Regions from separate parts of the Micromonospora sp. WMMD1219 genome, predicted to be linked through region 2. Evidence: riboswitches for the same ligand, from Rfam matches in the RefSeq annotation. Region 2 holds a riboswitch; each other region holds the start of a gene.
What was found. A riboswitch is a leader RNA that binds a small molecule or an ion and turns the genes downstream of it on or off. The one in region 2 is predicted to bind cobalamin.

Region 1 (9,880 bases), 1.7 Mb from region 2:
CCAGATGTCGTGTCGGCGTGTCGGAATGATCTCACCGTCCACAGTGCCCACCCCCGATTCGGGCGCGGCCCGGCGGGAGCGATACTCGGCGGTATGGGGAATACCGGGCGCCGCTGGGCGTGGGTGGCGGTCCTGCTCGTCGGCGTCGGGCTCCACCTGCTGGTGCTGGAGACACTCGCCGGCACCGGGACCGTCACGTTCGTACCGGCGCTGATCGTGCTCGGCGCGTCCGTCGCACCCGCCACGTTCCTGGCCTTCGCCCAGGGACGGCCGGCCCGCCGCCCGGTCCCCGGCTCCGTCGTCGGCGTCGCCGCGCTCCTCGGCGGTGTGATCGGCGTGGTCGCCGCCGGCTGGCTGGAGTACGGCACCCTGCACCGCCTCGGCGTCCTGCCGATGGCGCTCGTCGGCCTGGCCGAGGAGACCGCCAAGCTGATCGTGCCGGCCGGCATCCTCCTGCTGTGGCGGCGGCACCCGTCCCCGGCGCAGGGGCTGGTGATCGGCGTGGCCTCCGGCGCCGGGTTCGCCGCGCTGGAGACCATGGGCTACGCGTTCGCCGCGTTCGTCGGGTCGGAGGGCAACCTCGGCGCGGTCGAGCGGACGCTGCTGGTACGCGGTCTCACCGCGCCCGCCGCGCACCTGGCGTGGACCGGGCTGACCGCCGCCGCGCTGTTCACGTTCGCCGCCGCGCCCGGCGGCCGCAGACTGGCGGCGTTCCTGCTCACCTTCGCCGCCGCCGTCACGCTGCACACCTGCTGGGACACGTTCGGCACCCAGCCCGCGTACGTGTTCATCGGCGGCGTGTCACTGGGCTGGGTGCTGCTGCGCCTGCACCTGGACCGCGAGCGTCCGCCGGCGTCCGGGACGCCGCCGGCGTCGAACCGGGACCGGCCTCATGATCATCGCCAGTTCGCCGAGGTGGCGGGGTCGGAGCACTTCTGATGCCGCCACCCCGGCGTGGTGGAGTCGATCAACCGGCCTGGGCATCGCCGACCCCCGACGCGTCTCAGCCGGCGGCCAGCCGGACGCCGAGCGCGACGAAGGCGACAGCGCAGAGCCGGTCGACACGCCGCGACCAGCGGCTGTCGCCCCACCGGCCGGCGAACCGCCCGGCGCCCACCCCGAGCGCCAGGTCCACGGTGAGCTGCACCGCGACGAACATCGCACCGAGCAGCACCAGTTGCGCCGCCACCGGACCCGCCTCGGGCCGGACGAACTGCGGCAGGAACGCCACGCTGAACAGGATCATCTTCGGGTTGAGCAGGTTCGTCAGCAGCCCGCGCCGGAACGCCCGCCCGGCGCCGCCGTCCGGCCGGTCCGCCGGGGCGCGCCGGCCCGTGCCGCGCAGCGCCCGCAGGCCCAGCACGATCAGGTACGCCGCACCGGCCCACCGGATCGCGGTGAACAGCACCGGGGACGCGGCGATGACGGTGGCGAGCCCGGCCACCACGGCGGCGACGTGCACCGCCTCCCCGGCGGCGACCCCGAGCGCGGCCACCGCGCCGGCCCGCGGGCCGTACCGGGTGGCGTTCGCGAGCACGAACATCATGTCCGGCCCCGGGGTGAGCATGAGCACCACGATCGCGGCGAGGTAACCGGCGAGCGTGGCCGCCGACAGTCCGAGCACCGCTCAGCCCTCCCCGGCGCCGTCGAGCAGCGCCCGGCGCAGCGCCAGCCGGTGTTCGCGCCGGATCTGCGCCTCCCGGTAGCGCCGCCGGTCACCGTCGGTCTCGGCGTGCAGCGGCGGCACCGGCCGGGGCTGCCCGTCGTCGTCGACCGCCACCATCACCAGGTGCGCGGTGGCGACGTCGACCGGCGGCACCGCGCGGTCCCACCGGTCCGCGCTGACCTTCACCGCCACCTCCATCGAGCTGCGGCCGGCCCAGGTGATCCGGGCGTCCACGTGGACCACGTCCCCGACGCGTACCGCACGCAGGAACGCGGTCTCGTCGATGGCGGCGGTGACGGCCGGTCCGTCGGAGTGGCGGGCGGCGACCACGCCGGCGACCGAGTCGATCAGGTTGAGGATGCGCCCGCCGTGGACCGTGCCCATCAGGTTGGTGTGGTGCTGGTCCATGATCTGCGACAGGGTCAGGTGCGAGGCCGACGGTGGTCGGCCGGTGAGCGTGATGGTGTCGGGCACTGTGCGGTTCCGTCCTCGCAGAAGCGGACCGCCGACCGGCCGGGGTGTGCACGTCGAGGACACGCCGACGGCCCTGCGCACGACGTGTCACCCGCCCGACCCACCCGCGAGGTCGACGGCGGCGCGCACCGGTGGTACGCGCGACGCGGGCAGGTCTTCGGACTCGCGGGCGTGACACGAGGTCGCCTACTGGCCGTCGCTTCCCAGGCCGTGGCCCAGTGCTGTTGACGGCTGTCGTTCCCACTCACCGCTGCGGGGCAGTCCCGGATTCCCACCGGGTTCCCTCTTACGACACCCGGCCGTCGCCGACCGGGTGAACCAGCGCTTCCCGCAGCGTAGCCCAGCGTCCGAGGCCGGCGGCAACAGGCGTCAGGCCGGCGCCGATCCCGTCACAGCGGCAAGCGGCGCCGCGCCGAACGACACCGCGAACCGCTTGCACCAGATCGACACGCTGCGCAGACCGTCCAGGTCCACCGACGCCGGGACGTCGTACGCCTGGTCGCCGACGTTGCCCTTGAGCCGGCCCAGCTCGACCCAGCGGCCGTCGTCGAACACCTGCCAGCCGGCCCGGCCGGGCAGCACCTTCCGGTCGGTGAGCCATACCCGCAGGTCGGGTCCGTCCGAGGTGTCCAGTCCCCGCAGCAGAAGCTGCCGGCGGCCGTCCGCGAGGCGGACCAGCTGCGCCCGGCCGGACGTGTCGTGCTCGTGGGTGACGAAGTCACCGGCGGCGAGCACCACGTCGGCGGGCGGTGCGCCGGTCGGCGACGAGCTGGCAGTGCCGGTCGCCGGTGGGCCGGTCGTGCCGGCCGGCTGCGGCTCCGCCACTGTGGGCAGCGCCTCGCGCACCTCGCGGTCGGTCACCAGCCGCCACGGCTGGAACAGGTACAGGCTCACCCCGAGACCGGTGACGGCCACGACGGCGAGCACCGACAACACCACACGTCTTCTGCCCATGCCCCGACGGTAGGCGCGGACCCGGCGGAAAGATCTTTCCGTCCGCTTACGGCTCGACCGCGGGCCGCCGCACCGGAGGGCCAGTGGGTAGCGTCTGGCCCATGGGGCGCTACGTGCTCGTCGTCGACGACGACCGGACGGTGAGCGACGTCGTCCGGCGCTACCTGGAGCAGGACGGCTGCCGGGTCCGGCTGTCCTTCGACGGGCCGGACGCGCTCGCCGCGGCCGAGGAGGAGCCACCCGACCTGGTGGTCCTCGACCTGATGATGCCGGGTCTCGACGGCATCGAGGTGTGCCGGCGGCTGCGTCGCCGGCTGCCCGGCCTGCCCGTGGTCATGCTCACCGCGCTCGGGGACGAGGCCGACCGGGTCGCCGGGCTGGAGGTCGGCGCGGACGACTACGTGACCAAGCCGTTCTCGCCGCGCGAACTCGTGCTGCGCATCAGGTCGGTGCTCCGGCGTGCCGCCCCGCAGGACCGAGGGCCGACCGGGGTGCTGCGCGACGGGGACCTCACCGCGGACACCGACCGGCGCGTCGCCGATCGCGGCGGGCAGCCGCTGTCGCTGACCGTACGGGAGTTCGACCTGCTCGCGTTCCTGCTGGCGAACCCGGGACGCGCCTGGTCGCGGGCCGAGCTGCTGGACCGCGTGTGGGGCTGGCGGTTCGGTGACCAGTCCACTGTCACCGTCCACGTCCGGCGGTTGCGGGAGAAGATCGAGGACCACCCGGCGCAGCCCCGCCGCATCGTCACCGTGTGGGGCGTCGGCTACCGGTACGAGCCGTCGGACGCGTCCCGGTGAACGAGCTGCTGGTCATCGGGCTCTACGCCCTCCTCGCCGGCGCGGTCGTCGGCGCGCTCGGCGTCGGCGCGCTGCGGCTGGTGCGCCACCGGTCGATCCTCGCGCACATCGCGGTGCTGCTCGCGGTCACGATCGCCTCGGTGACGGCGGGCGTCACGGCCGTCGCCCAGGCCATGTTCCTGTCCGCGCACGACCTCCAGGTCGTCCTCGTCACGGTCGCGGCGTCCGCGGCGGTCAGCCTGGCCGTCGGGGTGGCGTTCGCCCGCCGGCTGGCGCAGGCGGCGGTCTGGGCCGACCAGGCCCGGCAGCGGGAACGGCAGCTGGAGGCCGGCCGCCGCGAGCTGGTCGCGTGGGTCTCGCACGACCTGCGTACGCCGCTGGCCGGGCTGCGGGCGATGGCGGAGGCGCTGGAGGACCGGGTGGTCGACGAGCCGGCGGCGGTGGCCGAGTACCACCGCCGGATCCGGGTCGAGACGGATCGGATGACCCGCCTGGTCGACGACCTGTTCGAGCTGTCCCGGATCAACGCCGGAGCGCTGCGGCCCGCGCTGTCCCCGGTGCCGCTCGGCGACGTTGTCTCCGACGCGATCGCCGCCACCGCGCCGCTGGCCGCCGACCGGCGGGTCCGGGTGCTCGCCCCGGAGACCGGCTGGCCGACCGTCCGGGCCGCCGAGGCCGAACTCGCCCGGGTCGTGACGAACCTGCTGGTCAACTCCGTTCGGTACACGCCACCGGACGGCACCGTGCGCATCGACGCCGGCCGGGACGACGACGACGCGTGGCTCGCCGTCTCCGACACCTGCGGCGGCATTCCCGAGGCGGACCTGCCCCGGGTGTTCGACGTGGCGTTCCGGGGCACCCGGGCCCGTACCCCCGCACCGGCCGGCGCCGACGAGGCGGCGCCGGCCGGAGGCGGTCTGGGCCTGGCGATCGTGCGGGGACTGGTCGAGGCGCACGGCGGGCGGGTGCACGCGCACAACGTGACCGGCGGGTGCCGGTTCGTCGTCCGCCTGCCGGCGGTCTGACCGCCCGGGGTCGCCGCCGCCGACGGGCGCGGCGGGCCGGTCAGCCGGCGTCCGGGGGACCGGTCTCCACCAGGCGTCCCTCGGTCAGGCGCAGCCAGCGGCCGACGTTGATCGCGGCGAGGAACCGCTCGTCGTGGCTCACCACCAGCAGTGCGCCCCGGTAGGCGTTGAGCGCGCTCTCCAGCTGACCGACGCTGACCAGATCGAGGTTGTTCGTCGGCTCGTCGAGCAGCAGGAGCTGTGGCGCCGGTTCGGCGCCGAGCACGCAGGCGAGCGTGGCGCGCAGCCGCTCGCCGCCGGAGAGCACTCCCACCGGCAGGTGCGAGCTCGGGCCGCGGAACAGGAAGCGGGCGAGCAGGTTCATCCGCTGCGCGTCGGGGGCCTGCGGCGCGAACACGGCGAGGTTCTCCGCCACGGTACGGTCCAGGTCCAGCAGGTCCAGCCGCTGCGACAGGTACGCGATCCGGCCCTCGGCGCGGGTGATCCGGCCGCTCTCGGGCTCCAGGTCGCCGTCGATCAGGCGCAGCAGCGTCGACTTGCCCGCGCCGTTGGCGCCGAGCAGGGCGATCCGCTCCGGGCCACGGATCGTCAGGTCGACACCGTCGGCGGCGAACAGCGACCGCTCGCCGTGCCGGACCCGGACCCGTTCGGCGGTCAGCAGCGTGCGTCCGGCCGGCACAGTGGTGGCGGGCAGCTCCACGGTGATCGTCTTCTCGTTGCGCAGCGCCCGCTCGGCCTCGTCGAGGCGGGCCCGGGCGTCGTCGACCCGCCCGGAGTGCATCTCGTTCGCCTTGCCCGCGGCCACCTGAGCGTTCCGCTTCAGGCCGCCGGCGACGATCCTCGCCAGCCCCGCGTTCTTCAGGTTGCGGGCGGCATTCCCGGCCCGCCGGGCCGCCCGCTCACGGGCCTCCTGCAACTCCCGCTTCTCCCGCTTGAGCTCCTGTTCGGCGCTGCGGACGTTCTTCTCCGCCACCTCCTGCGCGGCCCGCACCGCCGCCTCGTACGAGGTGAAGTTCCCGCCGTGGAAGCGCACCTCACCGCGGTCCAGCTCGGCGATGCGCTCCATCCGGTCCAGCAGCGCCCGGTCGTGACTGACCAGCAGCAGGCAGCCGTTCCACTGCTCCAGCACGTCGTAGAGCCGGTGCCGGGCGTCGAGGTCGAGGTTGTTCGTCGGCTCGTCCAGCAGCAGCACGTCGGGCTGCTTGAGCAGTTGCGCCGCCAGGCCGAGGGAGACCACCTGCCCACCGCTGAGCGTGTCCAGGCGGCGGTCGAAGGCGAGGTCGCCGAGCCCGAGCCGGTCGAGCTGGGCCCGGGTGCGTTCCTCGATGTCCCAGTCGCTGCCGATGGTGGTGAAGTGCTTCTCGTCGGCGTCGCCGGCCTCGATGGCGTGCAGCGCCGCGATCAGCGGGGCGATCTCCAGCACCTCGGCCACCGTCAGGCCGGCGGCCAGCGGCAGGCTCTGCGGGAGGTAGCCCAGCACGCCGTCGACGGTGATCGACCCGGCGGTGGGCCGGCGCTCACCGGCGATCAGCTTGAGCAGCGTGCTCTTGCCGGCGCCGTTCGGCGCGACCAGGCCGGTACGGCCGCCGCCGAGCGTGAAGGAGAGGTCCTGGAAGACCGGGGTGTCGTCCGGCCAGGAGAAGGTCAGGTTCGAGCAGACGATGAAGGAATGGGACATCGGGAAGACAACCTCGGAGTGAGGGCAGGCGGACCGGAGCCGCCCGGCAGGGGGACATGGTCTTGGAGAACGACGAGGCGACCACGGCGAACGGCGCTGATCCGCGCGCGCCGGTGGTCTGTCACATGCCCGGGCTCACCCGGAGATGTCGTCGTCACCCGCCATGTCTGATCTCCCTGCTTGCCAGTCCTGGACTGGATCACTCCGCTCCACCGTAGCACCGACGACGCTCGCCGGCCGGTCCCGCACACGGGCGTGCCGGAACCGGCAGGCACCGAGCAGCGCGTGACCTGCGTTACCTCTCGCCGAGACGGGAATGTGATCACCGGAGGCGTATTTGACTCAGGGTGTGAGTGCCGCACCCTCTCGCGCCCGGCCGCACGCCGACCGGGCCGGGACGCCCCAGAAGACCGATGCCACCCCGACGCCCACCCCGGGCGACCTGATGAGCCGCAGTCAGCGGCTCAAGCTCGTGCTGGTCCTCGGCTCGCTGATCGCTGTGGGTCCGCTGACCATCGACATGTACCTGCCCGCGCTGCCCGCCATCGTCAGCGACTTCGCGACCACGTCGGCGGCGGTCCAGCTGACGCTCACCGGCACGCTCGCCGGGCTCGCCATCGGGCAGTTGCTGATCGGGCCGCTGTCGGACGCGGTCGGGCGGCGCCGCCCGCTGATCGCCGGTCTCCTGCTGCACATCCTGGCGTCGGCGCTGTGTGTGGTCGCCCCGAACGTCGCCGTCCTCGGCGTCCTGCGCGTCGTGCAGGGCCTCGGTGTCGCCGCGACCGCCGTGGTGGCGATGGCGGTGGTGCGTGACCTGTTCAGCGGGTCGGCGTTCGCCACGATGCTGTCCCGGCTGCTGCTGGTGATGGGTGCGGCGCCGGTCCTCGCCCCGACGCTGGGCGGCGGCGTGCTGCGGTGGACCGACTGGCGCGGCGTCTTCGTGGTCCTGGCCGTCTTCGGGGTGCTGCTCGTCGCGCTGGCCACGCTCGCGCTGCCTGAGACGCTCCCACCCGCACGTCGCCAGCGCGGCGGCGTCGTCGCGACCGTGAAGACGTACGGCGGGCTGCTGCGGGACCGGGTCTTCGTCGGCCTGGTCCTGGTCGCCGGGCTCGCCATGGCCGCGCTGTTCGCGTACGTCGCGGGTTCGTCGTTCGTCCTCCAGGACACCTACGGGCTCGACGAGCAGGAGTTCGGCCTGGCGTTCGGCGCGGGCGCGGTGGGCCTGATCGGCGCCACCCAGTACAACGTGCGGCTGCTGCGCCGCTACCCGTCGCAGTGGATCCTGGTGACGTCGCTGGCGGCGGGCACGGTGGCCGGGCTGGCCCTGGTGGTGTTCGCCGCGACCGGCTTCGGTGGGCTGCCCGCCCTGCTCGTGTCGCTGTGGCTGGTGCTGGCGGCGGCGGGCCTGGCCATGCCGAACGCCCCGGCGCTGGCGCTGTCCCGCCACGGCGAGGCCGCCGGCACCGCGTCCGCCCTGCTCGGTGCGGTGCAGTTCGGCGTGGGCGCGGTGGCCGCGCCGCTGGTGGGCGTGCTCGGCACCGGCGCGGTGGCGATGGCCCTGGTGGTGGCCGGCGGGATGGTGGCGGCACTGCTGGTGCTGCTGGTCGTCGTCCGGCCGTCCCAGCTCGCCGGCCTGGAGGCGGTGCCGGCGGTCGCTGTCGCGCACTGACCCGGCCGCCCCGGATCGCGCCGGGTGCGCGTGGTGCCTACGCTGCTGCCATGAGCGCCCCGGCCCGCATCCTGGTCGAGGGCATCCACGGCTCCGGCAAGTCGACGCTCGCCGCGCATCTGGCGCAGCGGTTCGGCCTGCCCTGGCATCCGGTGGACGACCTGCTGTGGGAGCCGGGCTGGGTCGAGGTGCCGGTGGCCGAGCAGCGTCGCCGGATCGAGGCGGTCTGCCGGCGCGACAGGTGGATCGTCGACGGCGCGTACCACGGCTGGCGGGACGTGGTCCTGGGTCGCGCCGACCTGGTGATCGGCCTGGACTACCCGCGCGGCGTCTCGTTCCGGCGGCTGCTGCGGCGCACGCGGCGGCGGCTGGCGAGCGGCGAGCTGATCTGCAACGGCAACCGGGAGACGCTGCGCAGCGTGCTGTCCCGCGACTCGATCCTGGTGTGGCACCTGACCGGATTCGGCCGGGCGCGGCGGCGGATGCGGGCCTGGGCGGCCGACCCGGCCGGGCCGCCGGTGCTGCTGTTCGACGACCCGGCCGCTCTCGACGACTGGCTGGCGCGCGGAGCGCCGGTGACACCGTGGGCCGGGCCGGACCGGGGTGGCCCGCGGCCGCTGACGTGACTACATCGGGAAGCGGCCCTGACGCCACTGCCAGTGCCGGCCCGCCCGCATGTGGTCGATCACCGCGCGCTGGAGCACGGTGCGGCGCGGCAGCCGGTCCAGCGGCGTGCTGAGGCTGCGGAACACGAACCGCAGCACCTCGACGTCGCCGTCCGGGGTGTCCTGCTCCTGGTGGGGCTCAAGCGTGAACCGCCGCTGGAACCGGATGATGTTGGAGTCCTCCGGCAGGTATTCGCGCAACTGCGGGTCGAGCAGCCAGGAGCCGCAGGAGAACGCGGCGTAGTGCTCGCCGGGGAAGTGGCGCGGGAAGAACGCGCGTGCCCGCTCCAGCGACGCGTCGACCGCCTCCGGGGTCAGCGGTCCCGAGTCCGGGATGTGCAGGCCGATCGCGCCGTCGTCGCCGCGCTGGTGCTGCAGTCGGCCCAGGTCGTAGAGGCCACCGCGGGCGTGCAACGTCAGCCAGCACTGCATGATCGGCCAGCCCTCGCCGTTCATCCGCCTGTCGACGGCGAGGTTGTTGCCCAGGTCGGCAAGCGTCGCCCAGGACACGTCGTCGGGGACGCCGTGGTCGCCGTGGTAGGCCCGGACGACGTCGACCAGGGCGAGGTAGGCGTAGGCGTAGAGGTGCCGCCAGGCCGGACCGCGGTCCCGGGGCAGCGCCGGGCCGGGCGGCAGCCAGGCGAAGCCGCCGAGGTCGGCGCGGACCAGGGCGATCGAGCGGTCCAGCAACCAGCGCAGCTCCGGGGTCCACAGTGGCGAACCGGGTTCCGGCCAGCCGGCGAGGATCTCGGCGGCGTCGTCGGGGCGCACCGCGAGCCGGTCCAGCAGCGCTGGCGCGTCCGCCCGGGAGGGCAGCGGCGCGGAGGGCAGGTCACCGGCGAGCCGGTGCACCCGGTCGACCTCCTCGGCGGGCACGCCGAGCCGGCCGGCGACGTCATCGACATCCATGGCGGTGACGCTACCGGCCGGCGTCCGCCCCGACAGCCCC
Region 2 (9,880 bases):
GGCGAGCCGGCAGATGGGGCCCCGACCACCGTGATGATGGGCTATCGGCAGTACCACGAGCAGCAGGTGGCGGTCATGACGGCGGGCGGAAGGAGATGACGGTGCGCCCATCGTGTTCCCGTACGTCGGCATCGACGCCGTACACGTCGGCGAGCAGGCCGGCGGTGAGAACCCGGCCGGGTGGGCCGGAGGCGGCGACACGGCCGTGGTGCAGCACCACCACCGTGCTGCAGAACATGACGGCCAGGTTCAGGTCGTGCAACGCTGCGAGAGTGGTGACTTTCGCGCGGCGTACCAGCGAAAGCAGTTGAAGTTGATGCCCGATGTCCAGATGGTTGATCGGCTCGTCGAGTAGCAGCAGTTCCGGTTCCTGCGCGAGGGCCCGGGCGAGTTGGGCGCGCTGGCGTTCCCCGCCGGAGAGGGTGAGCCATTTCCGGCTGGCGAACCCGGCCATGTCCACCCGGTCCAAGGCCTGGTCCACGGCCGCATGGTCGGCGTCGGTGTCGGACCAGCGGGACCGACAGTGCGGGATGCGACCGAGTAGCACCACGTCACGCACGGTCAGGTCCAGATCGGTCTCGGCGTGCTGAGCCAGCAGCGCGACCCGCCGGGCGAGCGTGAACCGCCGCATCCCGGCGATCGGATCCCCGGTGATCGAGACACCTCCGGTATCGGGGCGAACGAGGCCGGCGACGGCCCGTAGCAGGGTGGTCTTGCCGGAGCCGTTCGGGCCGAGCAGCCCGACTAGGCTACCGGCCGGCACGGTGCAGGTGACGTGGTCGAGGATGCGGGCGGCCGGGACCGTCCAGGACACGCCGGTGATCTCGAGCATCAGCCGCGCACCTCCCGGCGATGCAGCAGCAACAGGAAGGCTGGCACGCCGAGCACGGCGGTGAGCACACCGACGGGCAGCTCGCGCGGTTCGAACACGGTGCGCGCGGCGGTGTCCACCCAAATCAGGAAGATCGCGCCGGCCGGGACGACGACCGGCAACAGGCGGCGATGATCTGGGCCGGTCAGAAACCGTGCGGCGTGCGGCAGGATCAGCCCGACGAAACCGATTGCCCCGCTGATGGACACCAATACGGCGGTCAGCAGCGCGGTCCCGATCAGCAGTAGCCATCGGCTGCGGCCTACGTCGACGCCCAGCGCGGCCGCCGCCTCCTCGCCGAAGGCGAACGCGTTGAGCGTCCGGGCGTGCGACAGGACCAGCAGCAACACGATTGCCAGCACCGGAAGAGCGCAGCAGACCTTCGCCCAGCCGGAGCCGGCGAGCGAGCCCGACAGCCAGAAGGTGATGCTTTGGGTGGCGCGTGGGTCACCCACCCAAATGATCACAAAAGAGGTGCAGGCGGCGCACAGCTGGGCGATGGCGATCCCGGCCAGCACCACCCGGGTCGGAGCGAGCGCACCTCGCCGCGCGGTCAGCAGCACCACGACCGCGAACGTGGCCAGGGCGCCGGCGAATGCGCCACCGCTGACCGCGACCATGCCGCTGCCGATTCCCGCGACGATCACCAGCACCGCGCCGAGCGCCGCCCCGGAGGAAACCCCCAGTAGGTAAGGGTCGGCCAGGGGGTTGCGCGTGACGGTCTGCATGACGGCACCGACCGCCGCTAGCCCCGCGCCGACAGTCGCGGCGGCGAGCACTCGGGGCAGCCGCAGGTTCCAGACGATGTGGCCGCGCAGTACCGATACATCAGCCTTGGCGAGGCCGAGGTGCTCGCCGATGATCGCCCATACCGTGCCGATGGACAGGTCCGCCGCGCCGATGGTGATCGCCGAAATCACCGAGGCCAGCAAACCGGCCGTGAGCGTCAGCGTGATGGCGGCCGTGCCGGCGGTGCGCACCCGGGTGGTGCGCGCCGCCGCCCGGTCCGTTGTGGTGATCAGTTTCCGGCCTTGGCCGGGAGGGCACCGATGCCCTGTGCCAGGGCTTCGATGCCGAGGACGCTGCGGACCCCGGCGACGGTGCAGGAGAACGGGATCACCACGTACCGCTGGCGTTTGACCGCAGGCAGGTCCTTGAGCGTGCTGTGCCCGGCCAAGAACGCCTTTTTCTTTTCTGCGGTATCCCAGGACGCGTCGACTAATACGATGACATCGGGGTCGCGTTCGACGACTGTTTCCCAGCTGGTGTCGGCCCAGCTGCCGCCCACGTCGGCGAACACATTCGTCACGCCGGTCGCGGCCATGACCATGTTCGGTCCGCCGCAGCAGGCGCCGACGCTCGGCGCGTCGCTGCCGCCGTCCCACCACATGCTCCGGGTGCCGTTGCCGTTGGCGTTACCGGCTGCCTTGTCGATGCGGGCCTGCTGATCGGCGATCAACGCCTCGGCCTGATCGGTCACCCCGAAGATCGCGGCGATCTCCCGGATCTCGGTGAAGACATCCGAGATCGCAAGCTTCGGCGGCCGGGTCTCCTTCGGGCAGCCGGCGGGGGAGATGTAGGTGCCGACACCGAGCTTCTGCCATTCCGCGCGGTCACCGACGCCCTCGTCACTGAACGCGCTGTTGAATGCGGCGTAGACGAAGTCCGGCTCCGCCTCGAGGAGCTTCTCCTTGCCCGGGTACTCCTTCGCCAGAACGGGGATCTTCGCGTAGGCGGCCGCATAGTCCGGCAGGATCTCGTCGTCGAGGTAGGCGGTGCCGATCATCCGGTCTTGCAGGCCCAGCGCCAACATGATCTCGGTGGCCGGCTGGTTCATCGTCACCACGCGGGCCGGCGGATGGGTGACCGTGACCGGGGTCCCGCAGTTGGTGACCGCCACCACAGCGGGGCTTGGAGCCGACGTCGGCGAGCTCGTCTCGGCGGCGGAACAGCCGGCGATCAGGATCGGGAGCAGAGACAGCGGCGCGGCGACGCGCCAGGACATGGGGAACCGCACAGCGGGACCGCCTTCCAACACCTCGTGGACAGGTCGTTCTGTTGCCGTGGCCGGTCTCCTGGCTGACGGGTGTACCTGCCGGCGGCCGGCCTTCCCAGGCGATGAGCCCAGTGACCTCGCGAACGACGAGGGCCGACGGCATTCCCGATCACAGTGGCGAGGGCCGCGCCGGCATCGCACCGGCTTCCCGAACACCACGGCGCACACACCTTAACCACCGTTGTGCCGACCCGGTCACTGCGTCCGCAGTTGCTGTCGTCACATCGGTTTCGACCTGCTCGGTGATTCTGGTCGGGAAGCATCTGGACGTCGAGGCGCTGTTGGCAGCCGCCGAGAGATGATGTGCGGGCGGTGTCGACGATCGGAGCGGACGGGTGAGGGTGCTGGTGCTGGGTGGGACGCGGGAGGCGCGTTCGCTGGCCGATAGATTGGTGTTCGCCGGCGACGAGGTGGTGACGTCGCTCGCCGGCCGGGTGGCTCGTCCGCGGCGTCCCGTCGGTGAGGTGCGGGTAGGCGGGTTCGGGGGGGTGGACGGACTCGTCGGCTATCTCGACGCCGAGGCGGTGGATGTGGTGGTCGATGCCACCCATCCGTTCGCCGAGCGGATCAGCGCAAACGCTGCGGAGGCGTGCCGCCGCGCGGGGGTGCCGTTGCTGCGCCTAGAGCGCCCCGGGTGGTCGACGCGACCCGACGCCGGGACGTGGCACTGGGTCGACGACCACGATGAGGCCGCGGGGGTGGCCGCGCAACTGGGCGAGCGGCCGTTCCTGACCATTGGCCGCCAGTCGCTGCACCGCTTCGCCGACCCGCTGCGTGAACACCGGTGCCTGGTGCGCGTGGTCGACCCACCCGAGATCCTGCTGCCTGTCCGTTGGACGGTCCTGCAGAGCCGCGGGCCCTACCCGCTCGAGCATGAGCGTGGAGTGATGGCCGACGTGGATGTCCTGGTGACGAAGGACTCAGGCGGGGATCATACGGTAGCCAAACTGGACGTTGCGGCCGAGCGAGGGCTTCCTGTCGTTGTCGTGCGGCGGGCCGGCACGCCGACGAGCGTCAGTGTCGTTGCCGAGGTGGAAACGGCTTACGCCTGGGTTCGAGCGCAGCCGGCACGCTAAGCGGGCCGCAGCGATGGCACAGCGGTACCGCGGCCCCTGCGATCCGGCCGGTCGACGTCCTACAGGGAGGCGGCGAGTTCGCGGCGACGCTGAGCCTCGGCGGCCCGGTCCGCGTCGCGCCCGACCAGGCCGGTCAGGACCACGCCGAGCACCGCCCATAGGGTGGCGATGGTGAGGATCGACTCGCGGCGGAAATACCAGAGCGTGTCGGCCGGGAAGTTGCCGACCTCGTTGACCGTCGGCAGGATCAGGGCGGCGGTGACCACGACGACGAGGTACCCGCCGCAAGCGACCACGACGCTGGCGAACGCGCCGAGCCGGGCCAGCAGACGGCGCGCCAACATGACCGCCGCGATCGCGGCGGTGAGGCTGATCGTCCAGAACCCGAAGTACAGGGCGGTGCGCTCCCCGATGGTGTCGCCGCTACCGACCGCCGGTGGGGTGGACGGGTATTTGAGGAAGGGCACGAGGGCCGTCGTGACGAACCCGGTGGCTGTGACCAGGGCAGTCGAGGAGCGTGGCGAAAGGGAGCCCAGCCGGCCGAGCGCGAATGCCGCGGCGAGCGCACTGGCGCCACCCAGGGCCGTGCCGAGCAGGATCGTGCCGGTGGCCAGGCCCCACGTGGACTGAGTGGCGCGGGAGACGTCGGCGGCCTCGCCATGGCTGTGGTCGCCCGCCGCCGTGGCGTCGTGACTGTGCTCGGCTGCGACTGAGGCGGCCTCTTCAATAGCGATGGCAGCGTTGATCTCGGGTTCGGCGATGGCGGAGGCGATGAGGAAGGCCGCGAAGCCGGCGAGGGCACCGGCGACCAAACCTCGGAGCAGAAAGGTACGGGGGGTCATCTCGGGTCCCGATCGTGAAGACAGCACCGCGGGCAACACAATCTGTCAGCGATGTCTTTGAAGAGAGGAGAATTCGGTGCCGGGTCCGGACAGGAATCCGGGCCGAATGACGCGCGGAGGTCAGTGGCAGGGATAGCCCATGACGTGGCGAGCGTCGTGGACAAACTCGTGAACCATCGTGCCCTCAATGACCGAGAAAGCACCCTGCTCGGCACCGACGAAGAACAGCACCACGAGGGCGAGTAGGGAGAAGAAGCCCGCCCACGGAGCGAGAGCGGAGACCGGGATGCGGGGAAGGGCCGGTACTGCCGTGGTGGCCTGAGGCATGTGACACTCCTTGGGGATTCAGCGTCCCATCGACGGATGTTCGCCTTGGCTGGAGGGTCTGGCTTCGCCGCGAGCGGCGTCACAGTAGCGCGACTGCGCCGGATTCACACCGGCTTCCACCAGCAAGGTGACACGAGGCTAACAGAGCGGCGAGCTCACCTGAAGGCGTAGCGCCGGTGCTTGTGTACTCAGGTGGTCACGGTACGAGGGCGGCTACCGCACCGATGACGGCGACGGCCGGGGCACCGACGCCGGTTGCTGCGGCATCGGTGGCGACGCGGGCCAGCGTGCTACGGACAACCCGTTGGCTGGCCAGACTGGCGTCGGTCACGAGGGCGCACGGGGTGTCGGGGACCAGCCCGCCGTCCAGCAGGGCCTCGGCGATGGCTGGCAGGGTCCGCACACCCATCAGCACGACCAGGGTGGTACCGGATTGTGCCAGTGCGGCGTAGTCCAGCGTGGAAGCCGAGTGGCCGGGCGGAACGTGGCCGGATATCACGGTGAATCCCTGGGCGAGGCCGCGGTGGGTGACCGGGATACCGGCCAGCTCGGGTGCCGCGACGCTGGAGGTGACTCCGGGCAGCACTGTGACCGGGACGTCAGCGGCGGTGCAGGCCTGGACCTCTTCAAAACCGCGGCCGAACACGTACGAGTCACCGCCCTTGAGCCGCACGACGTGCTTGCCGGACTTCGCGTGCTCGACGAGGAGCCGGTTGATCTCCTCCTGGCTGGTCGAGCGTCCGAACGGGATCTTCGACACGTCGATGACCTGCACGCCCGGAGGCGCCCAGGCCAGCGACTCCCAGGGGGCGAGCCGGTCGGCGACGACGACGTCGGCGGTTTCGATCGCGGCTCGTCCGGCGACCGTCACCAGGCCGGCGTCGCCCGGTCCGGCGCCGACAAGCGTCACGCGGCCGGTGTCCGTGGGTGCGGTGGCAGGCTGGCGTTGCGGTCGCGTAACGGAGCGGATGACCAGGTCGAAGGTTGTCTCGTCGACGGGCTCGGCGGTCAACCTGAGGCGGCCGCGTTGGGCGAGGTCCTCTAGGGCGGCGCAGACTGTGGCGGCATGGACGGTCACGTCGGCACCGTCGCGCAGCAGTCCCGCGACGATCGGGACGGCGTGGTCGGCGCCGTCCAGGAGGAGGACGCAGCGTCCGGTGACGTTCATCTCCATGCGGTGTGGACTCCCAGTGCGGTGATCAGGTGGCGGGTGGCCGCGGGCTCGGGCACGGTGATGCGGACCCAGGTGTCGTCCAGACCGGGAACGCCGTCGACGCGACGCACGGCGATGCCGTCGCCGTGCAGCCGGATACGGGCGGCGGACCCCAGCCGCGCGAGTACGAACGGGGCATTGGAGGCGGCGACCTCGATGCCGAGTGCGTTGAGCCCATCGACGAGGACCCGCCGGTGCTGCTCGACTCGATGTGCTTGCCGTCTGGCCTCGCGTGTTGCCTCGGGACTGGCGGTCGCCGCGATGGCGTGCAGGGCCGGGGTGCTGACCGACCACGGCGGCTGCTGCGCGCGCAGGTCGGCGAGTAAGGCCGGGTCGCCGATGACGTAGCCGGCGCGGATGCCGGGCATGGACCATAGCTTGGTGAGAGTACGGATGACCAGCAGACCCGTGACTCGGTGCTCGGCCAGACTGTCTGGCTGGCCGGGCACGAAATCCATCAAGGATTCGTCGACTACCACCACCCGCCCAGGTCGGCACAGCGCACGGATCGTCGCAGCCGGGTGCAGCCGACCCGTCGGGTCGGTGGGGTTGCTGATGACCACGAGGTCCGCGTTCGTGGGGATGGAATCCGGTTCCAGGGCGAAGCCGTTCTCGGGCCGGCAGAGGACGTGGGCAGCGGTGCGCAAGGCAACGTCCGGCATGGTGAGCTGCGGATGTACGACGACCGGGCGTTGCCACGGTCGGGCGCGGGCGAGCAGGAAGAACGCCTCGGTGGCCCCGGCGGTGACGAGGACGTCATCGGGGCGGCGGTCGTGGCGCCGTGCCACTGTCTGCTGCGCCGCCGTGGTGTCGGGGTAGCTGGTGCAGGCGGCGATACCGTCGCAAAGTGACTGGTCAAGCCAGTCCGGGCGAGGCCGCCGGCTCCTGTCGTCCGCGAGGTCGAGCAGATCGTTGCCGATCTCGGCCTCCGTGTCGGCCGGCGGCGGGCACACCACCGATGCCGGCCCGGGCGGCACCAAGGCGCGAGGGGCGGGGCGGGCTTGCGACGCGACGGCGTCGGCGAAGGATTGGGCGAGGTGAGGGTGACCGGCCCAGTGCACGTGCAAGTAGGACGCGCTCAGGGTGGGGCCGGCATAACCGACGGGCTCGGCGTCGACCCTCCAGGCCGGCCGGTCGCCGTGCACCGGGGTGACCGTCGTGCGGTGGAACTCGTGCGCGGTCGCGGCGGCGCCGGCCGGCCCGAGGAGCTGGTCGTCCACCAGGGTGGGCCGCCGGTAGGCCAGGGTGAGGCGCGGCGTCATCGCGGCGTCCGCGTCGAGGGCCCCGACCATGGGGTGGCCGTCGACGGTGTGGCACAGGTACAGCAGGCCGGCGCATTCGGCGACGGTCGGGACGCCGTCCAGCACAGCCTGGCGCAGCTCGGCACGCAGGCTCGTGTTCGCGCTCAGCGCCGCGGCGTGCACCTCCGGGAAGCCACCGCCCAGGTATAGCCCTCGAGCGCCGCTGGGCAGATGTCGGTCTGTCGCGGGATCGAAGGGGATGACGCTGCATCCCGCCGCTTCGAGCAGTTCGGTCGTCTCGGTGTAGCGGAAGGTGAATGCGCGGCCCGCCGCGACCGCCACCACCGGAGCCGCCAAGGAAGAGCGGCACACCTGCTGGCTGGGTTCCCAGGGTGCCGCCTTGAGGTCCGGTGCGGTTCGCGAGATCTCCAAGACGGCGTCCAGGTCCACGTGCGCGGCGACCTGTTCAGCGAGCCGGCCGAGCGAATCGGCCGCCGTGTCGCGTTCGGTGGCCGGAACGAGCCCGAGGTGCCGCGAGGGGGCGGTGATTCCCTGGTCACGCCGGAGGATGCCCAGGATGGGGACGCCAATGGACTCCACGGCCCCGGCGACCTCGGCGGCATGGCGGGGGGAGCCGGCCTTGTTGAGTACGACGCCGGCGATCGTGACGCCGGGCTCGAAGGTAGCCATGCCGTGCACGACCGCGCCGACGCTGCGTGCGGCGTGCGAGACGTCCACGACGAGGACGACCGGTGTTCGGGTCAGCGTCGCGACGTGCGCGGTCGAGGCGAACCCGTCGCCGCCTATCTGACCGTCGAACAAGCCCATCACGCCTTCGATGACCGCAATGCCGGCGTTGCGGGCACCGTGCAGCAGCAGGGGCACGATGAGCGAAGGGCCGACCAGGTGGGGGTCGAGATTGCGGCCGGGGCGGCCGGTGGCGAGGGCGTGGTAACCGGGGTCGATGTAGTCCGGCCCCACCTTGTGGCCGGAGACGACGTGCCCGCGGGCAGCGAGCGCGGCCATCAGCCCGGTCGCGACCGTCGTCTTGCCGTGCCCGGAGGCCGGCGCCGCCACGAGGACCCGTGGCAGGGTCACCATTCGATGCCCCGCTGGCCCTTCTGGCCCACGTCCATCGGGTGCTTCACATGCTGCATCTCGGTGACCAGATCGGCGACCTCCAGCAGGCGTGGGTCCGCGCGGCGGCCTGTGACGATTACGTGCTGGGTGCCCGGGCGGTTCGCCAGCGTCTCGACGACATCGTCGACGTCCACCCAGCCCCACTGCATCGGGTAGGTGAACTCGTCGAGCACGTACAGGCGGTGCCGCTCGGCCTGGATGCGTCGCTTGACTTCGGCCCATCCCTCCGCTGCCGCGGCGGAGTGGTCGTCGTCGGTGCCACTCTTGCGGCTCCATGACCAGCCCGAGCCCATCTTGTGCCACTCGACCGGACCGCCTTCGCCGGTTTCCTCGTGTAGCCGGGCGAGGCGTTCGAGCACGGTCTGCTCGCCGATGCGCCACTTGGCGGACTTGACAAACTGGAAGACGCCGATATTCCAGCCCTGGTTCCAGGCCCGCATCGCCAGGCCGAAAGCGGCGGTCGACTTTCCCTTGCCGTTACCGGTGTGGACCATCAGCAGCGGGCGGTTGCGACGCTGCCGCGTGCTGAGCCCGTCTTCCGGCACGACGAGCGGCTTTCCCTGCGGCATCAGGCCACCGCCTCACGGGCGGTCGCGGCGCGCACCACACCGGTGAGACCGTCGGCCGTCACCTCGCCGAGTGGCACGTACTCGGCCCGTAGGTGGGCGGCGAGCTCAGCCGCCAACCCGAGCCGGAAGCGGCCTGTCTCGCAGTCGACGACAACGCTCTGCGCGCCGGACACGGCGAGGTGCCGGGCGTGGCGATGGGCACGGCCGAGCGCATCAGGCCCGGCAGTGGCCCGCCCGTCGGTGACGACCACGAGCAAGGCACGGCGCGACGGGTCGCGCAGCGCCTCCCGGCGCAGCACCCCCGCCGACTGCTCGAGGCCTTCGGCGAGCGGGGTTCGTCCGCCGGCGGGCAGCTGCGCCAGACGGCGTGCGGCGACGTCGACCGAGCCGGTCGGCGGCAACGTGACGTCCGCGGTTTGCTGGCGGAACGTCACCAGGGCCACCTTGTCACGACGACGGTAGGCGTCCAGCAGCAGCGCGAGGACCGCTGCCTTGACCTGCTCCATCCGACGGCGCGCCGCCATCGACCCGGACGCGTCGACGCA
Region 3 (9,880 bases), 2.5 Mb from region 2:
GCGGCCGGCACCCGGTGCGCCGCTGGTCACACCTAGGGAGCGGCGATGCTCGGCGGGGCGCCGGCGCCGAAGGACCAGCCCTCGACACTGCCCGGCGCGGGGTTGTAGCTGGTCGCCCCGGACGTGCTGTAGGACCAGGAGCCGCCGCTGGGGGCGTGCCAGTACGACCAGTACGCCGTGACCGGCGGGGTGTTGACGCACGGCTCGGTCGCGGCGGTGGGCTTGCCGTTGATCCGGCAGACGAAGGCCAGGCCCCAGCGGGCGGTGCCGGTGACTGTGAAGCCGGCGGCCTGCAGCGCGGCCAGGCCGGTGGCCGGGTCACCCGGGGCACATCCGACCTGGACGCCGCCGCCGAGTGCGGCGAAGTCGACGACCACTGTGACTCCCGAGGTGCCGACGCAGGCGGCGGCGTGCGCCGCCCGGGGCGCGGGTTCGGCGGCGGTCAGCGCGACGCCCACCACGGCGGCGGCCAGCAGGCCGGCCAGCCAACTGCGGACTGTGGAACGACGGAACACGGGTCCTCCTGTGATCGGGTGAGCGGCGAGGGGGTTCACGGGCAGGCGAGCGCCGGCGCGCCGGGTTCGGCACCGGCGGCGGACAGGCGGGCGTACCCGGTCCCGGTGAGACCGAGGACGGCCTGGGCGGTGGCCCGCGGCGCGGTGGCCGGGTCGAAGCCGCCGCCGTCGAAGTCGACAGCGCCCCGGTCCGCCGGTGCCCCGGCGCAGCCGACCTGGAGTCCGGCGAGGAACACCCGGGCGCGCGCCCAGGCCAGGGGCCGGCTGCCGTCGCGCAGGGCCTGCGCGGCGAGGCCGGTGCTGTTGGCGTTCGGCGCGCCGGCGGCGTTGGCGAAGCCGCCGTCGGCACCTTGGACGGACACGAGCCAGCGCAGCCCGGCGGCGGCGTCGGCCGGACGCCCCGCGGCGCGCAGCGCCTGCGTCGCGAGCGCGGTCGCGTCCACGTCGGACACGCAGACCGGTTGCGCGGGCAGCAGCGGGTAGCCGCCGTCCGGGCATCGGGTGCCGGCCAGCCAGGCGGCCGCCGCCGGTGGCGCCCCGGCCGCTGTGCGGTCCAGCGCCAGCAGCGCGAAGGACTGGCTGAACGCGTTGCTGTAGTCGCCGTACGCGGACCGGTCGCTGAACCGGCCGGCCGGCGTCTGGAGCGAGCGCAGCCGGGCGATCAGGTCGACCCCGCCGACGTCGGCCGGGTCGCCGCCGCGCACCTGCACGGCGAGGGCGAGCTTGGCTGTGGCGCCCGCGTACGCCTCGGCGACGCCGTCGCCGACGTATCCGTCGCGGACGTCCGGCCGGGTGACCCAGGCCAGCGCGTCGGCGCTGTAGTCGTCGGCGGCGCCCGCGGCGGCGAAGGCGAACACGGCGTCGAGGGTCAGCCCCTGGTCGGGGTAGGCGACGCCGTCGAAGACCGCCTCGAAGCGTTCCCCGTCGACCAGTTGCCGGGCGAGCCAGCCGGCGGCGGCCTCGGGGCGGGTGAGGGCGGCGCGCTCGGGTGCGGCGACGGCCGGTGTGGTGAGGATGAGGGCGGCGAGCACGCCGCAGAGGAGCGCGAGCAGGCGGTGCCGGCTTCGGCGGACGACCATCGGAAGCGCCTTTCCGGCCCGGCGGTCGTCGAAAGCCCGGCCGATGCGGCAACGCCGGGTCGGTCGGGACTCCGACCCGTGGGCCACGACGGGTGGGGAGCGGATTCACGCGTACGACGGGTATTCGGGCTCGCCGCCAGAGTCCACTGGACGGCCTACCGTTGCGGGCCAGCGCCGGATTTCGACCGGTCTTCCCCCGCACGTACACGCGGTGGTTCAGTTGTCGCGACAGTCTTATGTGGCCGTAGCCCCGGTGTCAATGCGCCAGGAGCCGCACACGTGCCGTGACGAGCGGCGGAGTCGGCGGTCTCACATTCCGTCGGCCGCGACCGCGTTCCCGCCGGCCGGGGACGGGCCGGCGTCCCGGCGTACGCCGGGTTGCTGCTGCGGGCCGGACAGCTCGTGGGTCGCGCCGCTTCAGCGGGCCGGTGCCGGAAGGTGGAGGCGGCCGTCGTGGACCTCGGCGATCTGGTCGGCGGCGGTGAGGAGCGTGCGGTCGTGGGTGACCAGGACGGTGGCGGTGGCCTGCTGGTGGGTGAGGCGGGTGATCAGGTCGATGACGGCGGCGCCGCGTTCGTGGTCGAGGGCGCTGGTGGGTTCGTCGACGAGCAGCACGGTGGGGTCGTTCATCAGGGCGCGGGCGATGTTGACGCGCTGGCGCTGGCCGCCGGAGAGCTGGTGGGGCCGGCGGTCGGCCTGGCCGGCGAGGCCGACCGCGTCGAGGAGTTCCATGGCGCGGGTGCGGGCCGTGGCCGGCGGGCGGCCGTCGATGTGGGCCATGACCTGGAGCTGCTCGGCGGCGGTGAGGGAGGGCAGCAGGTTGGGCTGCTGGAAGACGATGCCGATCCTGCGGCGGCGCAGGTCGGCGAGTTCGCTCCTGATCATGCCGGTGGTGGGGGTGCCGTCGACGGTGACGGTGCCGGAGTCGGGGGTGATGAGGGTGGCGGCGACCGCGAGGAGGCTGGACTTGCCGGAGCCGGAAGGGCCGATCACTGCGGTCAGGCTGCCCTTGGGTACGTCCAGGGTGACGCGGTCGAGGGCGGTCAGGCGGCCCTCGCCGTCGGGGTAGGTGAGGGTGACGTCGGTCAGGTTCAGGCTCATCGGGCGCTCCCCAGGGCGGTCAGCGGGTCGACGGAGGTGATGCGGCGGATGGACAGAGCGGCTCCGAGCGCGCCGAGGATGACGATCACGGCCGCGGGGAGCAGGACGGTCACCGGGGTCAGGAGGAACGGCACCGCGGACCCGGCGACGAGGGCGCCGAGGGCGGCGGCGATGCCGGTGCCGAGCAGCGTGCCGCCGGTGAGCAGGACGACGGCCTGTCCGAGGGCGTCCTTGAGAAGGTTGGCGGTGGAGGCGCCGAGTGCCTTCAGCACGGCGACGTCACCGCTGCGCTGGATGGTCCAGACGGTGAAGAAGGCACCGATGACCAGGGCGGAGATGGCGAACAGGAAGCCGCGCATCAGCTGTAGGGAGCCGTTCTCGGAGGTGTAGGAGCCGATCGCGGACAGCGAGTCGTCGACGAAGACCGTCTCGGTGCCCGCCTGCCGGTCGATGGCCGCCAGATCGGCCCCCGAGGTGGTGGTCAGGGCGACGACGGTGGCCGTCGGGCCGCCGCCACCGGTGCCGGTGGGAGGCGCGATCCGCTGCCACGCGTCCAAGCTGGTCCACACCACAGGGGTGTGACTGAAGGAGGCGTCGCCCCGTACTGCAGCCACTGTGAGTTGCTGCGCGGCCAGCGTGATCGAGTCACCGGCCTGCACGCCGAGGTCGTCGGCGGCCTTGGTGGACAGCACTGCCGAGCGCCCGTCGATCCGGCCGCTGTCGGGGGCCAGGCGGGAGCCGGGCCGGACGCCGAAGGCGGAGACCCCGGCGCTTCTGTCCCCGGCGGTGGCCTTGGTGGTGGTGATGCCCAGCGGCTCGGCACCGGTGACTCCGGGGGCCTCGGCCCACTGCTCCCACTGCTTCTCGGTGACCGTGGAGTTGGAGTACGACACACTCTGGCCGTCGCCGGGTGCCTGGAAGGCGATCCTGTCGGCGGGCAGGCCGGTGATGGCCGAGACGTTCTGCTGGCCCAGTCCGGCCGTCAACCCGGACAGCAGCCCGACCAGCAGGGTGATCAACATGATGACGGTCCCCATCAGGGCAAAGCGCCCCTTGGCGAACTTCAGATCTCTCCAGGCGACGAACACGGCCTCGGCCTGTCCTTTCCAGCGGTGGAAGCGGTATGGATCCACCATCGCTGCCGACGCCCGTGTGCGCGTCTGGCGTAGGACGGCACTTCGCGGGCCGGAAGACGGCACCCGGGTTCTAACTTTCGATAGAGGCCCCCGGGCCGCCTGCCTCGGTAACGTGGGACGCACTGTGAGCACCGCTGCCCCCGTCCTGACGCCGACCATCCGGGCCTTGGCCTGGTGCCTTCACCTGCTGATCGCCGGCCTGCTCGTCCTGGTCGCCGGCCGGGCGGTGGCCGTCGACCGGCCCCACGCCGGACTGATCGTCGCTGCTGCGGCGGCGTTCGGCCTGACGTACGCCGCCGGGCCGTTCCTTCCCCGCATCCGCCGCTCGCGGCGGACCGCCGCGTGGTGGCTGGCCGCCGTGGGCGCCGTGTGGCTGTTGCTGCTGGGCCTGTCCCCCGACGCGATCTGGGTGGCCTTTCCGCTGTACTTCCTCCAGCTCCACCTGCTGCCGCGCCGCGCCGGCCTGGCTGCCGTGATCGTCACCGCCGCGGCTGCCGTCGCCGGGTTCGCCGCCCACACCGGCTCCTTCACCCCGGCCGTGGCGATCGGTCCCGCGCTCGGCGCCGCCGTCGCCGTCGGGGTGGTGTGGGGATACCAGGCGCTGTACCGGGAGAGCGAGCAGCGCAGGCAACTGATCGAGGAACTCACCGCCACCCGGGCCGACCTGGCCCGGGCCCAGCACACCGCCGGCGTACTCGCCGAACGCGAGCGTCTGGCCCGCGAGATCCACGACACCCTCGCCCAGGGCCTGTCCAGCATCCAGCTGCTGCTGCGCGCCGCCGAGCGCGCCCTGCCCGGCCGGACCGACGCCGCCGCGGGCCACGTCGACGCGGCCCGCCAGGTCGCCGTGGACAACCTCGCCGAGGCCCGGCGCTTCGTCGCCGCACTCACCCCGCCCGCCCTGGAGGGCACCACCCTGGCCGGTGCACTGGAGCGCCTGTGCACCACCACCAGCGCCCGCCACCGCCTCACCGCGCGCTTCCACCTCGTCGGCGACCCCGTGCCGCTGTCGACCGCCCAGGAGGTGGCTCTCCTGCGTGTCGCCCAGTCCGCCCTCGCGAACACGGTCCGGCACGCCCGGGCCACCACCGCCGAGGTCACCCTCAGCAATCTCGGCGACCACGTCGCCCTGCACGTCGTCGACGACGGGCGCGGCTTCGACCCCGAACGGACGTCCGCCCCCGACGCCGACAGCGGCGGCTTCGGCCTGGCGGCCATGCGTGCCCGCATGGACACCCTCGGCGGCACCCTGGCCGTCGAGTCCGCGCCCGGTCACGGCACCGACCTGACCGCCCGGCTTCCCCTCACCCAACCCACCGAGCCCGAGGGCCGCCCGTGACCGACGACGCCCCCATCCGCCTCCTGCTGGCCGACGACCACCCCGTCGTACGGGCCGGGCTGCGCGCCGTGCTGGAAACCGAACCCGGCCTCGTCGTCGTGGCCGAGGCCGCGACCGCCGAGGATGCCGTCACCCGCGCCGCCGAAGGCGACATCGACGTCGTACTGATGGACCTCCAGTTCGGCAAGGGCATGGGCGGCGTCGAAGCCACCGCCCGGATCACCGCCCGCCCGGGAGCGCCGCGCGTGCTGATCGTCACCACCTACGACTCCGACGCCGACACCCTGCCCGCCATCGAGGCCGGCGCCACCGGCTACCTCCTCAAGGACGCCCCACCCGAGGACCTGGCCGCCGCCGTCCGCACCGCCGCCGCCGGACGCACCACGCTGGCGCCCGCCGTCGCGGACCGGCTGATGAACCGCCTGCGTACGCCGGGCACCGCCCTGACCCGACGCGAGACCGAGGTCATCGCGCTGGTTGCTGACGGTCTGTCCAACCAGGCCATCGGCGCCCGCCTCTACCTGACCGAGGGCACGGTCAAGTCCCACCTGGCCCGCATCTACGCCAAACTCGGCGTCGACTCTCGCACCGCCGCCGTCGCCACCGCCACCGACCTCGGCCTCATCCGCCGCTGACCGGGTGTCCGACGGTCGCCTGTTCCCACCCGCCGGTCACCGCTCACCCTCCGACGGCCATTGGCCCCGGTTCCTGGGTCTCCTGCGGTGTCGCCGCGCCGACGCGGGTCGAGCGGCCTGTCCGATTCCGCGCTGTCCGCTTTCCCGCGCGCGAGTGACCGACAGGTGACTGCAGCGTGACACGCCGTGGATACGCTGCCAACCATGGCCCCGGGTCCACCGACCCTTCTGGAGGCTGCCGACGAGGCGGCCCGGCCACTGCGCGCCGTGCTGGAGGACGTCTGGCTGACCCTCGACACCGCGGTCGAGGGCGAGGGCCGCTGGCTGGAACTGTACGGCGGTGCACCGGCAGATCCGGTGTTCGTGTGCCTCGACGCGATGAGCAACGTCCTGCACGTCCGCTTCGACGGCGCCGATTCGCTGACCGTGAGCTATCTGCCCGGGTGGTGCTACGAGGCCGCCACCGCGGCGCACGCGGACCGGCGGCCGGAGGCGTCCGCCGTCATGGTGACCGACGTCGACGCCGCCCAGCCGCTGGTCTTCGACCTGAGGGTCGAGCACCGGATCGCCGGTGCCGAACGGAGCGTCGTGGTCGGCGGAGAGACGATCTCGTACGCGCCGCTGCCGATGGGATACGCGTTCACGCCCGCGCGCGCCTTCGAGATCGAGGAGGCGGACCCGAAGGCCACCCCGCTGGTGCACTGGAGCGCGATGCGGCTGCTGCTGGCCATGGCGCCGGGCGTGTCGTTCTCGGCGCGGCCACTGCTCGGCGCGGACGGGCTGCGGGCGCTGCGAGCCGCGTACCTGCCCGGGGACGGACCCACCCGCTGCGACCAGAGCCTGGCCTTCGAGATCCAGCGCCACCGGCACCCGGACACGCTGCCACCGCTCGGCGGTCCGCTGCGGGCGGCCCCGCTCACCGAACCCGACCTGGTGGCCGGGACCGTCGCGCTGGACGCGGCGGTCGAGGGGGTCGGCGGCGCGCTGCTGCCGACGGCCGTCCAGCAGGTCCGGGTGGACGGACTCGACCTGGTGCTGATCCGCCCCGAGCAGGGCCGCCCGCCTCGCGGTCAGCCCTGGTCCTGGCAGCCCGACTGGTTCGTCGCCGCCGCCTCGGTCCTCGACGACATCGCGTTCACGCTGGCCAAGGACGTGTACGACACCTACGTCGACTGGCTGGGCGGGGTACCCGACAGCGCGCCGCTGCCGATCCACATCCGGGTCGACCCGGCCGGCGCCGAGGACCGCTTCGCCTACCGGCTGGATCTGCTGGACTCCGACGGCGAGCCGGTCGGCGGCCCGGCCACCACGACGCCCGACGGACCGGTGTGGCAGCTGACCGTGATCCGCACCGCCGGGGTGCGGGTGTTCCTCGACGACTCGGTCGGCGCCGCCGGGGTGAGCACCGTCAAGGGGATCGTCCGCTATCGGGAGCGGGTGGCCACCCACTTCGACGACGTACCCCTGGAGATCACCGACGAAGTGGTGCCGGTGCGGGATCTGCCGGCCCGGCCGGCCACTCTGGAGGAGATCGTCCACGTGGTGGCGACGGTGGGCCAGTTCGTCCCCGTTCCCACCGTCCAAGCCATGTACGACCTGCGTGATCTCGGTTCGGTCGCCGCGTACGTGTTGACCGGCAGGGATCTCGACGGGCAGCCGATGAGCGGCCTGACGGCGGCGCTGACGCTGGGTGGCGTACTGGTGCCGCCCGTGGTGGACCGGGTCGGTGGTTCGCTGCTGGCCGCCGGCCGGCGGGTGCTGACCCGTGGTGACGTGCCGCTCCCCCGACTGGCGCGGGCGGCGGCGGCAGCCGCCCCGGTGGACGCCGACCTGGCCGCCGCCCTGATCGACGAACTGCCGCGGGTGTCGCCGTGACCCGGCCGGTGGGGCTGGTGCAGCAGCAGGGGTTGCTGATGGCCCAGCAGAAGCTGACCGCCCAGGCCGCGAAGACGGCGGCGACCAGGGCGGTGACGCCGGTCCCGACCGCGTTCCTGCGCGATCCGGCGCAACTCGTCGACCGTTCCGGTGTCGCGCTGGAATCCGCGTACCTGCAGAATCTCTACCAGGCGGCCCGGCGGGACAACCCACGGCTGACGACCGGCGAGTTCCTCGCCGGCGGCACCGCCGACTCGCTGTTCCACGGCATCGTCGACTCGCTGCTCGGGCCCGCCGCCGCGACCATGCTGCGCACCACCGACCCCGACCTGTACCGCCAGGCGCTCGTCCAGGCGTTCCACGACTTCCGGTTCGGCCCGACACCGTACGACGGCGGCATCGCCTACAGCAGGTACCGCTACCAGATCGGGCACCACGTCGCGTTGCCCGAGGAGCTCAACGTCATCCCGATGAACGCGCCGACCGGGCCGGACCTGCACTATCCGGCTTACGGAAAGCTCGTCACCGCCCGCGGCAACCGCACCATCGGGATGGTGATGGCCTCGCGGGCGTGGGGGCGAGACATCCCGCTGGACGCCCGCGGTGTCACCCTGTTCCGGACGTTGGGGCTGAAGAGCGAGGACGTGCTGCACGCCTGGGACTACGACCCCGACCTGCTGCTGTCCGAACCGCAGATCGCCCACATGATCACGACCGGCGACTCGCCGGTGTACCACTTCAAGCTCGTGCGGGAGAAGGTCAACGACCGGACCGCCGAGCAGGCGCGGTGGGAGTTGGCTGCCCGGCTGGAGGACGAGGCCTTCATCGAGGCCGACGACGCCACGCTGCACCGGCTGTGGAGCCACCACGGCAGCGACACCGCCGGCAGGACCGGAGACCCCACGAACCTCGAGACACGGTACGCCCGGGATCCGTACTACCGGAGGTCCCGGGACGAGCTGTTCGAGATGGCCCTCCGCCTGCCGGGCGCCTGGAACGTACGGACCCGCTCCCGCGAATGGGAGCACGGCTTGGTCCAGCGGTTCACCAAGCGCATGAACGACTGGGCGCATCGGCTGGGCAACCACCTGGACGAGACCGTCTGGGCCAGCCGGCTGTCGATGCTCACCGGCGCCGCCGAACCGGCCAACCTCCAGCTCCTCTCCCCCTGGGAGCACGCCCGGGTCGACCTGCACGCCGGTCGGATGTTCGACGGCGTCACGCGCGTCGACAGGTACGGCAACCGGGCGGTACCCACCCTCCGCGACGTGGCGGCGTACGACGACGCCGCCCGTGCGGCCGACTCCCCCCTGACGGGCGGCGGGACGCTGTGGGCGTTCCCGCTCACCGACACGCCGCGCGCCGACGAACCGATCGTGGCGTTCGACCAGTTCACCCTCGCGGAACTGGTCGGCGCACTGCACGAGGACGAGTGGCAGAAGGCCGTGAAGACGACGGCCGGCCAGAACACACACGTGCGGGCCGAATGGAACCAGCTCGTGGACCGGCTCAACACACACCTCGCCGCGTACGGCATGCCCGCGGCCCTGCACCTGCCGAAGATCTGACCACAAGCGAGTCGGGAGACCGGAGGGGAACCATGACCACCCCTGTCACCACCCACGTGGGCCTGCGGTTCGTCCAGTTGCGCCGGGAGGGCGACGCCGCCCCCGACGCCTGCACCACCGGCCCGAAACTGATCGACGCGGTCGTCGACTTCCGGGACGCCTGGTCGGATCCGGTCCGGGAGGTCGTCACCGAGGGCGACGACGACCGGGCGCGGCGGCTGCTGGCCAAACGGCTGGCGGCGCGGGACGACCGCCTCGACGAGCTCGGCAGGCAGACGCTGTGGCTGTTGCTCCGGGTGGCCGTCGACGCCCGGCTGACCGTCGGTGGGCTGCGCGACGGCGTCGCCGGGTGGGCCACCGAGCACGACCTGGACGCCGGACAGCTCACCACGGCCGCGGCGGAGCTGACCGGCTGGGTGGTGGACGTGCTGGTGCTGGGCCGGTTCCTGCGGATCCCCCGGTCACCGGCAGCCGTCGTGCTGGTCCGCGTGCTGCGCGGGATGACGCTGCTGCGCCTCGCCCGCTCCGACGCCGACGCGGCGTGTCTGGTCCGGGCCCTGCTCGGCGGACGCGACGTGCTGCTTCCGGACCCGCCGGCGCCCCCGCGGACCGACCCGGACGCCGATCGGGCC

Region 1: linked by a shared signal. The riboswitch ahead of ACN27C_RS27145 (acyl-CoA thioesterase) and the one ahead of ACN27C_RS19700 (CbtB domain-containing protein) in region 2 are both predicted to bind cobalamin.
Region 3: linked by a shared signal. The riboswitch ahead of ACN27C_RS30870 (peptidase) and the one ahead of ACN27C_RS19700 (CbtB domain-containing protein) in region 2 are both predicted to bind cobalamin.

What each region holds. Positions count from the first base shown of each region.
Region 1 covers NZ_CP186057.1:5,790,268-5,800,147, reverse strand. The annotation lists gene ACN27C_RS27155 (PrsW family intramembrane metalloprotease) at 94-939, shown strand; gene ACN27C_RS27150 (LysE family translocator) at 1,004-1,624, opposite strand; gene ACN27C_RS27145 (acyl-CoA thioesterase) at 1,628-2,140, opposite strand; cobalamin riboswitch at 2,272-2,478, opposite strand; gene ACN27C_RS27140 (DM13 domain-containing protein) at 2,510-3,094, opposite strand; gene ACN27C_RS27135 (response regulator transcription factor) at 3,196-3,894, shown strand; gene ACN27C_RS27130 (sensor histidine kinase) at 3,891-4,919, shown strand; gene abc-f (ribosomal protection-like ABC-F family protein) at 4,960-6,597, opposite strand; gene ACN27C_RS27120 (multidrug effflux MFS transporter) at 7,043-8,266, shown strand; gene ACN27C_RS27115 (adenylate kinase) at 8,317-8,892, shown strand; gene ACN27C_RS27110 (acyltransferase domain-containing protein) at 8,893-9,840, opposite strand.
Region 2 covers NZ_CP186057.1:4,118,396-4,128,275, forward strand. The annotation lists gene ACN27C_RS19675 (ABC transporter ATP-binding protein) at 74-832, opposite strand; gene ACN27C_RS19680 (FecCD family ABC transporter permease) at 832-1,851, opposite strand; gene ACN27C_RS19685 (ABC transporter substrate-binding protein) at 1,890-2,888, opposite strand; cobalamin riboswitch at 2,920-3,102, opposite strand; gene ACN27C_RS19690 (cobalt-precorrin-6A reductase) at 3,263-4,003, shown strand; gene ACN27C_RS19695 (CbtA family protein) at 4,063-4,845, opposite strand; gene ACN27C_RS19700 (CbtB domain-containing protein) at 4,966-5,172, opposite strand; adenosylcobalamin (AdoCbl) riboswitch at 5,221-5,296, opposite strand; gene cobA (uroporphyrinogen-III C-methyltransferase) at 5,369-6,346, opposite strand; gene cobC (Rv2231c family pyridoxal phosphate-dependent protein CobC) at 6,337-7,362, opposite strand; partial or broken gene ACN27C_RS19715 (cobyrinate a,c-diamide synthase) at 7,399-8,727, opposite strand; gene cobO (cob(I)yrinic acid a,c-diamide adenosyltransferase) at 8,721-9,335, opposite strand; gene ACN27C_RS19725 (VWA domain-containing protein) at 9,335-9,880, opposite strand, start outside.
Region 3 covers NZ_CP186057.1:6,609,961-6,619,840, forward strand. The annotation lists gene ACN27C_RS30865 (hypothetical protein) at 33-515, opposite strand; gene ACN27C_RS30870 (peptidase) at 551-1,594, opposite strand; cobalamin riboswitch at 1,693-1,885, opposite strand; gene ACN27C_RS30875 (ABC transporter ATP-binding protein) at 2,012-2,695, opposite strand; gene ACN27C_RS30880 (ABC transporter permease) at 2,692-3,717, opposite strand; gene ACN27C_RS30885 (sensor histidine kinase) at 3,956-5,170, shown strand; gene ACN27C_RS30890 (response regulator) at 5,167-5,805, shown strand; gene ACN27C_RS30895 (hypothetical protein) at 6,010-7,680, shown strand; gene ACN27C_RS30900 (hypothetical protein) at 7,677-9,248, shown strand; gene ACN27C_RS30905 (hypothetical protein) at 9,281-9,880, shown strand, end outside.